Regions from separate parts of the Acidovorax sp. GW823-FHT02H02 genome, predicted to be linked through region 2. Evidence: predicted binding sites of a transcription regulator. Region 2 holds the regulator's gene; the other holds the start of a gene.

Region 1 (6,964 bases), on a different contig from region 2:
GGGTGGCCCCGGTGCCCTGAAACCTCCTTTTGCCCTGAACAATAGCCCCGCCTGGGAGCCGCTGGTGTCGCTGGCGCAGCGCACATTCCGCCGGGGTCAGCCCGTCACGGCCGACGCGGACCTGCTGCACCCCGGGCAGAGCCCGACCGGACTGCATGTGCGCACCTGGCTCACCACCTCGCGCGGTGAATCACTGCCAGAGCCCGAAGAGCGCCTGTGCGTGATGTTCCTGCACGATCTGCGCGAGCTGGAAGCGCGCTTGCGCACGGAAAAGCTGGCCGCCATGGGCCGCATGTCTGCCGCCGTGGCACACGAAATACGCAACCCGCTGGCGGCCATCGTTCAGGCCAATGCCTTGCTGGAGGAGGACCTCAGCGACGCGGGCCACCAGCGGCTGGCCCAGATGGTGCGGCAGAATGCAGAGCGCCTGGCGCGCATCGCCGAAGAGGTGCTGGACATCGCCCGCGTGCAGCACCAGATCAGCCATGCGCCCGCCTCCACACTGATGCTGGACGACGCCGTGGCCCAAATCTGTACCGACTGGCAACGCCAGGACCCGGCGCAGCGCAGCGCCACCATTTCACTGAGGGCCCATGGGGCCCAGATCGAGTTTGATACGGAGCACCTGCGGCGTGTACTGTTCAACCTGCTGGACAATGCCCTGCGCTACAAGGGCCAGCACGACGATTCGCTGGTCGTCACCACGCGCGTCAGCCCCTCGGGGGCCGTCAGCCTGCAGGTATGGAGCGATGGTGCGCCCATGGACAAATCGGTGGAGCGCCACCTGTTCGAGCCCTTCTTTTCCTCTGAAAGCCGATCAAGCGGGCTGGGCCTGTATATCTGCCGGGAGCTGTGCCAGCGCCACAGCGCATCCATTCGCTACCAGCGCCTGGCGCGCACCACAAAGCGCGGCGAGACCGGTGGCAATGCCTTCACCGTGGGTTTCCGCCGCAACACGCGCCCTGCAGAGAATGCAACCCTGTTTGACACCATCGTGGTCTGAAACGCCCCTGAATCCATGAACGCCCCAGCTGCCTCCATCCTCGTCGTCGATGACGAGCCCGATCTGCGCACCCTGTACGAACTCACGCTGCTGCGCGAAGGCTACCGGGTGGAAACCGCCTCCAGCATGCAGGAGGCGCGCCAGCAACTCAAAGACCTGCGGTTTGACGCCGTCATCACCGACATGCGCCTGCCCGACGGCTTTGGCATGGAGCTGCTGCGGGACCTGCGCGACCAGCAGCGCCGGGAGCGCTGCGTGGTCATGACGGCTTACGGATCCGCGGAAAATGCGGTGGAAGCCCTGCGTTCGGGCGCGTTCGATTACCTGACGAAGCCGGTAGACCTGAAACAGTTCCGCTCGGTGGTGGCTTCGGCCGTGCAGGGAACGGGGGGCGTCCCCGCGCCACGTTCCAGCCGCAATGCCGGACGCACGGGCAGCACGGCCGAACCCTTCGGCACCGGGGGTGCGATGGACCGCATCGTGGGCGAATCGCCGGCCATTCGCAACGTCAAGCAGCGCATCGCCAAGGTTGCCCGCAGCATGGCCCCGGTGCTGATCCACGGCGAGTCGGGCACGGGCAAGGAACTCGTGGCCCAGGCGCTGCACGCCAGCAGCCAGCGCGCTGAAGGCCCTCTCATCGCCGTCAATTGCGGCGCCATCCCCGAAAACCTGCTCGAAGCCGAATTTTTCGGTGCCCGCAAAGGCTCTTACACCGGCGCCAGCCAGGATCGCGACGGCTACTTTCAGGCCGCACGCGGGGGCACGCTGTTTCTGGACGAAATCGGCGACCTGCCGCTGGCCATGCAATCCAAGTTGCTGCGCGCCATCCAGGAGCGCAGCGTGCGGCCGCTGGGCTCCACCCAGGAGGAAACCGTGGACGTGCGCATCGTGAGCGCCACCCACCGGGACCTGGCTGCCGATGTGCTGTCGGGCCGGTTCCGCCAGGACCTGTATTACCGCCTGAACGTGATCGAGATCGTCATTCCGCCGCTGCGCGAGCGTCGGGAGGACCTGCCTGCCTTGTGCGCCGCCTTGCTGGCCCGCATTGCGCACGAATCGGGAATCAAGCCACCAGCGCTCACCGAGCATGCGCTGAGCACCATTGCCAGCTACCCCCTGTCCGGCAACGTGCGCGAGCTGGAGAACCTGCTGCACCGGGCGGTGGCACTGAGTGACGAGGAAGAACTGCATGTGGAGTGCGCCCCCTCCACGGCCGATGCCTTTGGCAACCGCCCCCCGCGCCCCGCCCCGCCAACGCCCGTCGCTCCCATACCGCCTGGCACGCCGGCAACGGGCGGGCCGGCCCCCTGTGCCACGCTGCCCAGTGATCTTCAGGCCTGGCTGGACCAGCAGGAACGCGAGATCCTGGTGCGCGCGCTGCGTGAGGCCAACTTCAACCGGACCGCCACGGCGGCGCGCCTGGGCATCAGCCTGCGCCAGATTCGCTACCGCATCGCCCGCTTGAACATCGCCGCGCCGAACGACAACGACGTGCATGACGACCTTGCCTGACGGGCCACCCGCCCCGGACTTGTGGAACGCAGGCTGGCATCGGGACGCCCTGCGGCAGCCGTCGCCCAATTTTGGCCCGCGCCCCGGCGGCGGCGCCGTGGACCTGATCGTGGTCCACTCCATCAGCCTTCCGCCGGGACACTATGGCAACGGGGCAGTGCAACGGCTGTTTGCCAACACACTGGACTGGGACGCCCACCCCTACTTCCAAAGCATCCGGGGGCTGCAGGTGTCTTCGCACTTTTTCATAGCGCGCGACGGCACCCTCTGGCAATTTGTGGACTGCGACCAGCGCGCCTGGCATGCCGGCCAATCCAGTTACCGTGGACGCGCCCAATGCAACGACGACTCCATCGGCATCGAGCTGGAGGGACTGGAAGGACAGACCTTTGAACCGGCGCAATACGAGGTGCTGGCCCGTCTGTGCGCCGACATCCAGGAGCGCTACCCCATTGCCCATGTGGCGGGACACGAACACATCGCGCCAGGACGCAAACAGGATCCAGGACCCGGATTTGACTGGTCACGGCTGCAGAACCTGCTTGGGTGGCCTCTCGCCCGGTTTCCGATCGGCACCCGCAACGCACCGCCCCCCGGCCCATGATGCGGCTGTCGCGAGCAAGCATCACTCCTTGCAACGCGTTCACGACAAATTGAAAAAAATATCGGACGCAATGCCCATGCGGGCTGCTACCGAAAAACCGCCTGTACGGCCCGACATTGCTTGATCCGGGTCATGAGATGCCGGCGATACGCGGCTCTCCGTGCTTGCCAACACCCTGCCGAACAACCGCGCCACGGATGGTTTCAGGCGAGAAGGGTTTTCCCGGTTGTACACTACCGGTAGTGTCTTGAACACTATCGACACACCATAGCTAGTGTGCAAAAGATTGAACGCCGCGCCCCATCCGGGCACCGCGGCAGCGTTTCCAGCCCGTCAGCCCATCCCAGACAGCCCACAGAAGAGGAACCCCATGCAAGCTGCTTTGAACACCCCCGTCGCCGCCCTCGCAGCCACCCCGCAAGCGCAGCCAGCACACAGCGGCGCATCCGCCAACGTGCTGACGCATTACCAGATCATCCGGCGCAACGGCGCGGTCGTCCCGTTCGAGCCGCAAAAGATCGCCGTCGCCATGATGAAAGCCTTTCTGGCGGTGCATGGCACGCAGGGCGCCGCATCGGCCAGCGTGCGCGAAGTGGTGGATACGCTGACCCAGAATGTGACCCGCGCGCTGATGCGCTCGCGTCCTGGCGGCGGAACCTTCCACATCGAAGACGTGCAGGACCAGGTGGAACTGGGCCTCATGCGCAGTGGCCACCATGAAATTGCACGGGCCTATGTGCTCTATCGTGAACGCCGCACCCAGGAGCGTGCCCGGCAAAGCGAAGAGCAGACGCCAACGGCACCCCAGTTGCATGTGCTGGACAACGGCGAACGCGTCGTTCTGGACCTGGCCCGCCTTCAGTCCCTGATCGAATCCGCCTGCGTCGGCCTCGGCGCAGATGTGTCGGCCCAGCCCATCGTGGCGGAAACCATGCGCAACCTGTATGACGGCGTGCCTATGGAAGAGGTCTACAAGGCATCCATCCTTGCCGCCCGCACGCTCATCGAAAAAGACCCGGACTACACCTACGCCACGGCGCGCCTGTTGCTGCACACCATCGTGCGGGAAGTCCTGGGCAAAGAAGTGGCCCAGAGCGAAATGGCGCAGAGCTACGTGGACTATTTCCCCCAGTTCATCAAGAAGGGGGTGGAAAACGACCTGCTCGATGAACGCCTGCTGCAGTACGACCTGCAGCGTCTGGGCGCCGCGCTCAAGGCCGAGCGCGACCTGAAGTTCGATTACCTCGGCCTGCAGACCCTGTATGACCGCTATTTCCTGCATGTCAAAAAATCCCGCATCGAACTGCCCCAGGCCTTCTTCATGCGCGTGGCCATGGGCCTGGCGCTGAACGAGATCGATCGCGAAGCCCGCGCCATCGAGTTCTACGAAATCCTCTCCAGCTTCGACTTCATGTCCAGCACGCCCACGCTGTTCAACAGCGGCACGCTGCGCTCGCAGCTGTCATCGTGCTACCTGACCACGGTGCCCGACGACCTCGATGGCATCTACGAGTCGATCAAGGAAAACGCGCTGCTGTCCAAGTTTGCCGGCGGCCTGGGCAATGACTGGACCCGCGTGCGCGCCCTGGGCAGCCACATCAAGGGCACCAACGGCGAATCGCAGGGCGTGGTGCCCTTCCTCAAGGTGGTCAACGACACCGCCGTGGCGGTGAACCAGGGCGGCAAGCGCAAGGGCGCCGTCTGCACCTACCTGGAAACCTGGCACTTGGACATCGAGGAGTTCCTGGAGCTGCGCAAGAACACCGGCGACGACCGCCGCCGCACGCACGACATGAACACGGCCAACTGGATTCCCGACCTGTTCATGCGCCGCGTGATGGAAAAGGGCACCTGGACGCTGTTCTCGCCCTCCAACGTGCCCGACCTGCACGACCTGTTTGGTGCCGCGTTTGAAAAAGCCTACGTGGCCTATGAAGAAAAGGCTGCACGCGGCGAGATCAAACCCGCCAAGACGGTACAGGCCACCGATCTGTGGCGCAAGATCCTGACCATGCTGTTCGAGACCGGCCACCCCTGGATCACGTTCAAGGATGCCTGCAACGTGCGCTCGCCCCAGCAGCACGCTGGCGTGGTGCACTCGTCCAACCTGTGCACCGAGATCACGCTCAACACCAGCGACACCGAAACCGCCGTGTGCAACCTGGGCTCGGTGAACCTGCTGCAACACCTGAAGAACGGCCAGATCGACCACGACAAGCTCAAGAAGACCATCACGGTCGCCATGCGCATGCTCGACAACGTCATCGACATCAACTACTACGCGGTCAAGAAGGCCCGCGACTCCAACCTGCGCCACCGTCCGGTCGGCCTGGGTGTGATGGCCTTCCAGGACAGCCTGTACGAACTGCGCATCCCCTACGCCTCGCAGGAAGCCGTGGAATTCGCCGACCAGTCGATGGAAGCCATCTGCTACTACGCCTACTGGGCGTCCACCGAGCTGGCCAGGGAGCGCGGCAAGTATTCGAGCTACAAGGGCTCGCTGTGGGATCGCGGCATCCTGCCGTTCGACACGCTGGACATGCTGTCGCAGGCCCGTGGCGGCTATGTGGAAGTGGACCGCTCGTCCACGCTGGACTGGGATGCCCTGCGCAAGAAGATTGCACAGGACGGCATGCGCAACTCCAACTGCGTCGCCATCGCCCCCACGGCCACGATCTCCAACATCATCGGCGTGGACGCGTCGATCGAGCCCTCCTTCGGCAACCTGTCGGTCAAGTCCAACCTGTCGGGCGAGTTCACGGTCATCAACGGCGGCCTGGTGCGCGACTTGAAGCGCCTGGGTCTGTGGGACGACGTGATGATCATGGACCTCAAGCACTTCAAGGGCTCGCTGCACCCCATCGACCGCGTGCCGCAGGACATCAAGGCGCTGTACTCCACCGCGTTCGAAGTCGAGCCCCAGTGGCTGGTGGAAGCCGCATCACGCCGCCAGAAATGGATCGATCAGGCGCAGAGCCTGAACATCTACATGGCGGGCGCATCGGGCAAGAAGCTCGACGACACCTACAAGCTGGCATGGGTGCGCGGCCTCAAGACCACGTACTACCTGCGCACGCAAAGCGCAACGCACGTCGAGATGAGCACCGTGAACACACGCCAGCTCAACGCAGTTTCGTCGGGCAGCGACAGCGGCGCATCGGCAGCTTCGGCCGCCACGCAAGCCAAGCCAAGCCCGCTGGAAGCCGCAGCCGCTGCGGCCTCTCAGCAAGCCGCAGCAGTGCCTGCCACGGACGTGAAGTTCTGCGCCATCGACGATCCCGGTTGCGAAGCCTGCCAGTAAAGACTTCGCCTGCAATGCCTCGGACCCATCCGAGGCATTGCTCATGTGCTGTGAAGCAACAAAACCTTGCTGCGCAACGCTTCAGTGCTTTTCTTTTCGCAGCACTGCTTTCATAATCCGAACACTGGAAAATCTATGTTGACCTGGGACGAAGAAGTCAAGCCCTCATCGCAAAATCAACTGGACGGCGGTCTGAACAGCAACCGCCTGGCGGGACAACCGCCTCTGTCTTTCCAGACCCCATCACTGCAAACCGCAGGTACTGCCACCACCGCCATCGGTGGTGGCAATGCGCCCACCGCTGCGACCGTACACCGCCGCGTGAACGCCGCAGACAAGCGCATCATCAACGGCCAGACCGACGTCAACCAGCTGGTGCCGTTCAAATACAAGTGGGCCTGGGAAAAGTACCTGGCCACCTGCGCCAACCACTGGATGCCCCAAGAGGTGAACATGACGCGCGACATCGCGTTGTGGAAGGACCCGAACGGCCTGACCGATGACGAGCGCCGCATCATCAAGCGCAACCTCGGCTTCTTCGTGA
Region 2 (6,964 bases):
GGTGCCCTGGCTGATGCCCGCATTGGACAGGGCCTCGTCGCTCATGCGGAAATGCGTGGTGCTGGCCGGGTGGATCACCAGGCTGCGGCAGTCGCCCACATTGGCCAGGTGGCTGAAGACCTTGAGGGTTTCGATGAACTTCTTGCCCTGCTCGCGGTTGCCCTGGAGGTCGAAGCTGAACACCGAGCCGGCGCCGCGCGGCAGCAGCTTTTGCGCCAGCGCGTGGCTGGGGTGCGACTCCAGCATGGGGTGGCCCACACGGGCCACAAAGGGCTGTGCCGCCAGAAACTCCACCACCCTTTCGGTGTTGCGCATGTGGCGCTCCATGCGCAGCGGCAGCGTCTCGATGCCCTGCAGGATGAGCCAGGCCGTGTGCGGGCTCATGCAGGCGCCAAAGTCGCGCAGGCCTTCGCGCCGCGCGCGCAGCAAGAAGGCGCCCACGGTGCTTTCCTCGGTGAACACCATGTTGTGAAAGCCGTCGTAGGGCTGGGTCAGTTCGGCAAACTTGCCCTGCGACCTGGGGCCGTCCCAGTCAAAGCTGCCGCCGTCCACCACGATGCCGCCGATGACGGTGCCGTGGCCCGAGAGGAACTTGGTGGCCGAGTGGTAGACCAGATCGGCGCCATGCTCGAATGGCTGGATGAGCCAGGGCGAGGTGAGAGTAGAGTCCACCAGCAGCGGCACGCCGGCCTCGTGGGCTATTGAAGACACGGTGGGGATGTCCAGCACTTCCAGGCCCGGGTTGCCCACGGTCTCGCCAAAAAAGAGCTTGGTATTGGGCCGCACGGCGGCGCGCCAGGCGTCGATGTCGCCAGGCTTCACAAAGGTGGTCTCGATGCCGAAGCGCGCCAGCGTGTAGTGCAGCAGGTTCTGCGAGCCGCCATACAGCGCGGTGCTGGCCACGATGTGGCTGCCCGCGCCCATCAGCGTGGCAACGGCCAAGTGCAGCGCGGCCTGGCCGCTGGCCACGGCGATCGAGCCCACGCCGCCTTCCAGCGCCGCCACGCGCTGCTCCAGCACGGCATTGGTGGGGTTGCTGATGCGGCTGTACACATGGCCTGGGCGTTCGAGGTTGAACAGCGAGGCGGCCTGGTCGCTCGATTCAAAGACAAACGAGGTGGTCAGGTGGATAGGCACGGCACGCGCGCCGGTGGCGGGGTCGGGTGCTGCGCCTGCATGCAGCGCCAGCGTGTCAAAGCCGGGGTCGGAGTAACCGGGCATCTTGTGTCTCCAGGGTTGTCGGGTCAGCCGGGCATTGTGGGCTATATTTGCCGAGAACCAGCCTGTTGCGCCCAGCGCGCCCTCGGAGAGCACACCATGAAAGTCAGCGACATCCTTCGCGTCAAGGGAAACACCCTCTACACCGTGACACCGGACGAAACCATTGCCGTCGCCTTGAGCGTGATGGCGGAAAAAGACATAGGTTCGCTGGTGGTGATGGAGCTGGGCGACCTGGTGGGCATGCTCACCTTTCGCGAAGTGATCCAGGCCATGGTGCGCAACGGCGGCAGCATCGGCAGCATGCTGGTGCGTTCGGCCATGGACGACCACCCCCTGACCTGCACGCTCGAAACCGACATGGATGAGGTGCGCCGCATGATGCTCGACCGCCACGCGCGCTACATGCCGGTGATGGACCGCAGGATGCTCATGGGCGTGATCAGTTTTTATGACGTGGCCAAGGCCGTGGTGGACGCCCAGAACTTCGAGAACAAGATGCTCAAGGCCTACATCCGCGACTGGCCGGACGAAGACACGCGTCCGGCGGCCTGAGTCATTTCTTTGGTCGAAAAGGGCTGCAGCGCTTGATGGTAAAGCGGTTGCAGCTTTTTTTTGGGATCGATGGTTTTGCCGCCTGCATTGCGGGGCAAGTGCCGGGCTCTGGGATAATCCAGCGCCATGAGCGGCAACACCTTCGGCACCCTATTCGCAGTCACCAATTTTGGTGAATCCCACGGCCCGGCCATTGGCTGCGTGATCGACGGCTGCCCGCCCGGCATGTCGCTCTCCGAAGCCGACATCCAGGCCGATCTGGACCGGCGCCGCCCCGGCACCAGCCGCCACGTCACGCAGCGCAACGAGCCCGATGCGGTCGAAATCCTCTCGGGCGTGTACGAGGGCAAGACCACCGGCACGCCCATTGCTCTGCTGATCCGCAACACCGACCAGCGCAGCAAGGACTACAGCAACATCGCCGAGAGCTTTCGCCCCGGCCATGCCGACTACACCTACTGGCACAAATACGGCATCCGTGATCCGCGTGGTGGTGGCCGCTCGTCAGCCCGCCTCACGGCGCCCACGGTGGCGGCCGGCGCGGTGGCCAAGAAGTGGCTGGCCCAGCAATATGGTGTGCAGTTTCGCGCCTGCATGACGCAGCTCGGTGAGCTGCCCATCCCGTTCGAAAGCTGGGACCATGTGCCTGGCAACCCCTTCTTTGCACCGGTGGCCGAGGTGGCGCAGCTGGAGGACTACATGGACGCCTTGCGCAAGGCGGGCGATTCCTGCGGTGCCCGCATCCGCGTGCAGGCCACGGGCGTGCCGGTGGGCCTGGGCGAGCCCCTGTTCGACAAGCTCGACGCTGACATCGCCTACGCCATGATGGGGCTCAACGCAGTCAAGGGCGTGGAGATCGGTGCCGGCTTTGCCAGCGTGGCCCAGCGCGGCACCACGCATGGCGATTCCATGAGTCCAGAGGGCTTTCGCAGCAACAACGCCGGCGGCGTGCTCGGGGGCATCAGCACCGGGCAGGACCTGGAAGTGAGCATCGCCATTAAGCCCACCAGCTCCATCATCAGCCCGCGTGAGTCGATCGACATCCACGGCCACAGCGCCGAAGTCATCACCAAGGGCCGCCACGACCCCTGCGTGGGCATCCGCGCCGCGCCCATTGCCGAGGCGCTGCTGGCCCTGGTGGTGATGGACCACGCCCTGCGCCATCGCGCCCAGTGCGCCGATGTGGTGGCCAGCGTGCCGCCCATCCGGGCGGCGTTGCTCTAAACCCGCATGCCCGCGATGCGGCGATGGCTACACCGCTTCCGCGCGGTGATGGCCATGGCGGCGGGCCTGCTGGCGGGCTGTGCCGCACTGGCGCCGGTTTTGCCTATACCTATGATCTCTCGCAGCCGGCCGGTGCGCGCATCAGCCGCATGTTGCTGCATGGCCAGCCCCTGGCCGATGCGGCCACCGTGCGCGTCGCCCTCAGCAACTATCTGGCCGGTGGCGGTGACAATTTCACGGTGTTCGCGCAGGCGCCAGCCCTGTGGAGTGGTGGCCAGGATCTGGGCGCGCTGGAGGCCTATTTTCGCACCCATGGCCCCGTGGTGGTGCCATCGATCCACGGCTTGCTATTTAAGTGATGGCTGGTGGCGCCTGGTACAGAAGCGCTTTGGGCCCAAACGCTCTCAATCTGGCGCAATTTACTTGCGCACCTCATCGACCATCGCGCGGAAGTCGTCGATGTCCTCGAAGCTGCGGTACACGCTGGCAAAACGGATGTAGGCCACCTTGTCGAGCTTCTTCAATTCGCGCATGACCAGTTCGCCGATGCGGCTGGAAAGCACTTCGCGCTGCCCCAGGTTGAGCAGCTTTTCCTCGATGCGCTCGATGGCGCTGTCGATCTGGGTGGTGCTCACGGGCCGCTTGCGCAGGGCCAGGTTGAACGAGGCGAGCAGCTTGCCGCGCTCGTACTCGATGCGGCGGCCATCCTTCTTGACGATGGCCGGGAAGTTCACTTCCGGCCGCTCGTAGGTGGTGAAGCGCTTGTCGCAGGCGCCGCACTGCCGCCTGCGGCGAATGAAGTCCCCGTCTTCCGACACCCGGGTCTCGACGACCTGGGTTTCCTGGTGGCTGCAGAAGGGGCACTTCATCGGAGCAGCGCGCCGGACTTAACCGTAGACCGGGAAGCGGGCCGTCAGCGCGTTGACCTTGGCGCGCACGGCGGCGATGTTGGCTTCGTCGCGCGGGTTGTCCAGCACGTCGGCAATCAGGTTGGCTGTGATGCGGGCTTCTTCTTCCTTGAAACCGCGCGTGGTCATGGCGGGGGTGCCAATGCGCACGCCGCTGGTCACCATCGGCTTTTCAGGGTCGTTGGGGATGGCGTTCTTGTTGATGGTCATGTGGGCGGCGCCCAGCACGGCCTCGGCTTCCTTGCCGGTGATGCCTTTGGCGCGCAGGTCCACCAGCATCACATGGCTCTGCGTGCCGCCGGAGACGATGCGCAGGCCGCGTGCGGTCAGCGTCTCGGCTACCACCTTGGCGTTCTTGGCGACCTGTTCCTGGTAGGCCTTGAATTCGGGCTGCAGTGCTTCCTTGAAAGCCACGGCCTTGGCCGCGATCACATGCATCAGCGGGCCGCCTTGCAGGCCAGGGAAGATGGCGCTGTTGATGGCCTTCTCGTGCTGGGCCTTCATCAGGATGATGCCGCCACGCGGGCCGCGCAGGCTCTTGTGCGTAGTGGAGGTGACCACGTCGGCGTGCGGCACGGGGTTGGGGTACACGCCGGCGGCGATCAGGCCGGCATAGTGGGCCATGTCCACCATGAAGATCGCGCCCACGTCCTTGGCCACCTTGGCAAAGCGCGCGAAGTCGATGTGCAGGCTGTAGGCCGAGGCACCGGCGATGATGAGCTTGGGCTTGGTTTCGTGGGCCTTCTTCTCCATCGCGTCGTAGTCGATGGCTTCGTTGGCATCCAGGCCGTAGGAGACCACGTTGAACCACTTGCCCGACATGTTCAGCGGCATGCCGTGCGTCAGGTGGCCGCCTTCGGCCAGGCTCATGCCCATGATGGTGTCGCCGGGCTTGAGGAAGGCCAGGAACACGGCTTCGTTGGCCGAGGCGCCGCAGTGCGGCTGCACGTTGGCGGCCTCGGCGCCGAAGATCTGCTTGACGCGGTCAATGGCCAATTGCTCGGCCACGTCCACATGCTCGCAGCCACCGTAGTAGCGCTTGCCGGGGTAGCCTTCGGCGTATTTATTGGTCAGCTGCGTGCCCTGTGCCCACATGACGGCGGGTGAGGCATAGTTTTCACTGGCGATCAGCTCGATGTGCTCTTCCTGGCGCTTGTTTTCGGCCTGGATGGCGGCAAAGAGTTCGGGATCGGTTTGCTCGACAAGAGTTTTGCGGTCGTACATGGTATTGGCAGTCCTATGAACTTGTGTCCCTTGAAACAGGGGCTGCCCAGGCGAACGGCGGAACGCAGAAGGTTCTGAGCCTTTGCGGCACGCTCCCTAGTGGTTCGCAAGGGGCATGTCCTTGCCGGTTTCCACGTCAGCGGCGGCCTCCTGTGGGAAGCCGCGCCTATCGCCAGTCGCGTACGTCGCTAGTGTAGCCGACCAGCACCTGGCGCCTGCTCTGGTCGCCCGGGGTTCCAGGGCCTTACAGCAGTGCGAGCTTGTCGCCGGCGGTTTCGGGCGCAGCGGCGGGCGCAGTGACGGGAACGGTACGGGTCGGGGCCTGGGTTGACAGGGTGGCGGGTGGATTCATGGGGGCAGAACGTCCACCAGCGACCTGGCGCAAGCGGAAATGCTCGGCCAGCACCTTGGCGGCGTAGCCACCGTCATCCGGCAGATTGGCCGCGCCCACGTAGTAGCGCAGTCCGCCTTCCACCGATCCGGCCCGCGCTATGCATTCCTGCAGCACCTTCACACCCACGCGCAGGTTGGTGACCGGATCGAACGCCGCGAAATGGCCACCGAAGTTCTCGTACTTGTCGGTGTGGACCCGCGTCATGACCTGCATCAGGCCCTGGGCGCCCACAGCGCTCTGGGCAAACGGGTTGAAGCTCGACTCGATGGCCATGATGGCCAGGATCAGGGTCGGATCGATCTTGGTGCGGGCGCCGGTTTCATAGGCTTCGGCCACCAGCGCGCTCAGGGGTTCTGGCGCGACGCGGTACTTCTTGCTCAGCCAGTAAGCCACCGCGGCCTGCTCTTTGGGCAGATCCTTGGGATTGGTGGCGGTGGCGCGCTCGCTGGCATCCAGCTCGACCGGCATGTCCAGCAGGGCCACCTGACGGGACTGCAGCCAGTCTCTCAGCTGCTCCTCGCCTGCCTGGCGCAAGTCCGGGCGGGCGGTAAGGGTAAGGACGACAAAGGCAACGGCCAGCCCGATGAGGGCAAAACTGTTGTGGGTGATCTCAAGGAAACCTTCGGTCACATCGGTCACGAAGGTTCGCACACCGGAGACAATTTTTCCTGACGCTGTCATAGCTCTTCCTTTCTGAGGCGAGCTCTGCAGACGATGCCGCAGTCAACGACAGCATCGGTTCAGTCACTCACCTGGATTGGTACGCCATCAATTTCGTGCTTCGTTCATAAGGCGAAGCGAGGAACTGACTTAGCCGGGTTCGGCAGCGGGTTGGGGTTTTTACCAGCCTTTTTGGGGGCTGGCGGATTCTAGAAGTTCACTAAATGCCAAGTCAATACTAACAAATTTGTTTTAAATACTAATTTGTTATAAAAAAACTGTAAAAAATCACAGTAATAGGTTGATTTTTGCCCATTTCAAGGAAATGTTGAGACGCATTCTGTGACGACCGTGTGTCAGATTCAATCGTGTTCGCACGACCCATTGAGAATGCGATTTGAGTCGGTCCCGCGAATTTGGTAAGGTGGCGCTGCCTGTGGATTTCAGGCATCGCCAGACAAGGCAAAGTCTCCCGCCGAAGGCATGCAGTGCCCAGGTGCAGCAGATGCTGCTTTTATGGCAAACCTTGGAGGCAATCCCTTGCCTCCTCGCAATGTGGATCTTCATCTCCAGATTGCGAAACGATGGCAAAGACCGTTGCGTCAGCCGTCAAGCCCGGTGGGCAGGCCATGCGGCCTGTTTTCCGGGCTTTCTTGTTGGTGCATCGTTCAGCGTGCGGCCCTGAAGGCCGCGGGCGGCTGACGGGGCACGCTGGCCTGTTCGTTGGTTGCACATATATATAGATAATGGGGCAGTTTTCCTGGGTGCATTCCGTTGTACC

Evidence for each region. Region 2 encodes NrdR, which represses ribonucleotide reductase genes. Its sites were predicted from a motif close to CACNANATNTNGTG; they were not measured.
Region 1: the regulator NrdR is predicted to act here: its motif matches at 3,383-3,396, upstream of AC1RDS_RS11255 (ribonucleoside-diphosphate reductase subunit alpha).

What each region holds. Positions count from the first base shown of each region.
Region 1 covers NZ_JBXAJH010000009.1:45,224-52,187, reverse strand. The annotation lists gene AC1RDS_RS11270 (ATP-binding protein) at 1-1,003, shown strand, start outside; gene AC1RDS_RS11265 (sigma-54-dependent transcriptional regulator) at 1,019-2,515, shown strand; gene ampD (1,6-anhydro-N-acetylmuramyl-L-alanine amidase AmpD) at 2,499-3,119, shown strand; gene AC1RDS_RS11255 (ribonucleoside-diphosphate reductase subunit alpha) at 3,490-6,420, shown strand; gene AC1RDS_RS11250 (ribonucleotide-diphosphate reductase subunit beta) at 6,556-6,964, shown strand, end outside.
Region 2 covers NZ_JBXAJH010000021.1:6,307-13,270, reverse strand. The annotation lists gene AC1RDS_RS18720 (O-acetylhomoserine aminocarboxypropyltransferase) at 1-1,221, opposite strand, end outside; gene AC1RDS_RS18715 (CBS domain-containing protein) at 1,318-1,773, shown strand; gene aroC (chorismate synthase) at 1,900-2,997, shown strand; gene AC1RDS_RS18705 (5'-nucleotidase C-terminal domain-containing protein) at 3,021-3,356, shown strand; gene nrdR (transcriptional regulator NrdR) at 3,417-3,866, opposite strand; gene glyA (serine hydroxymethyltransferase) at 3,885-5,129, opposite strand; ZMP/ZTP riboswitch at 5,167-5,319, opposite strand; gene AC1RDS_RS18690 (lytic transglycosylase domain-containing protein) at 5,374-6,204, opposite strand.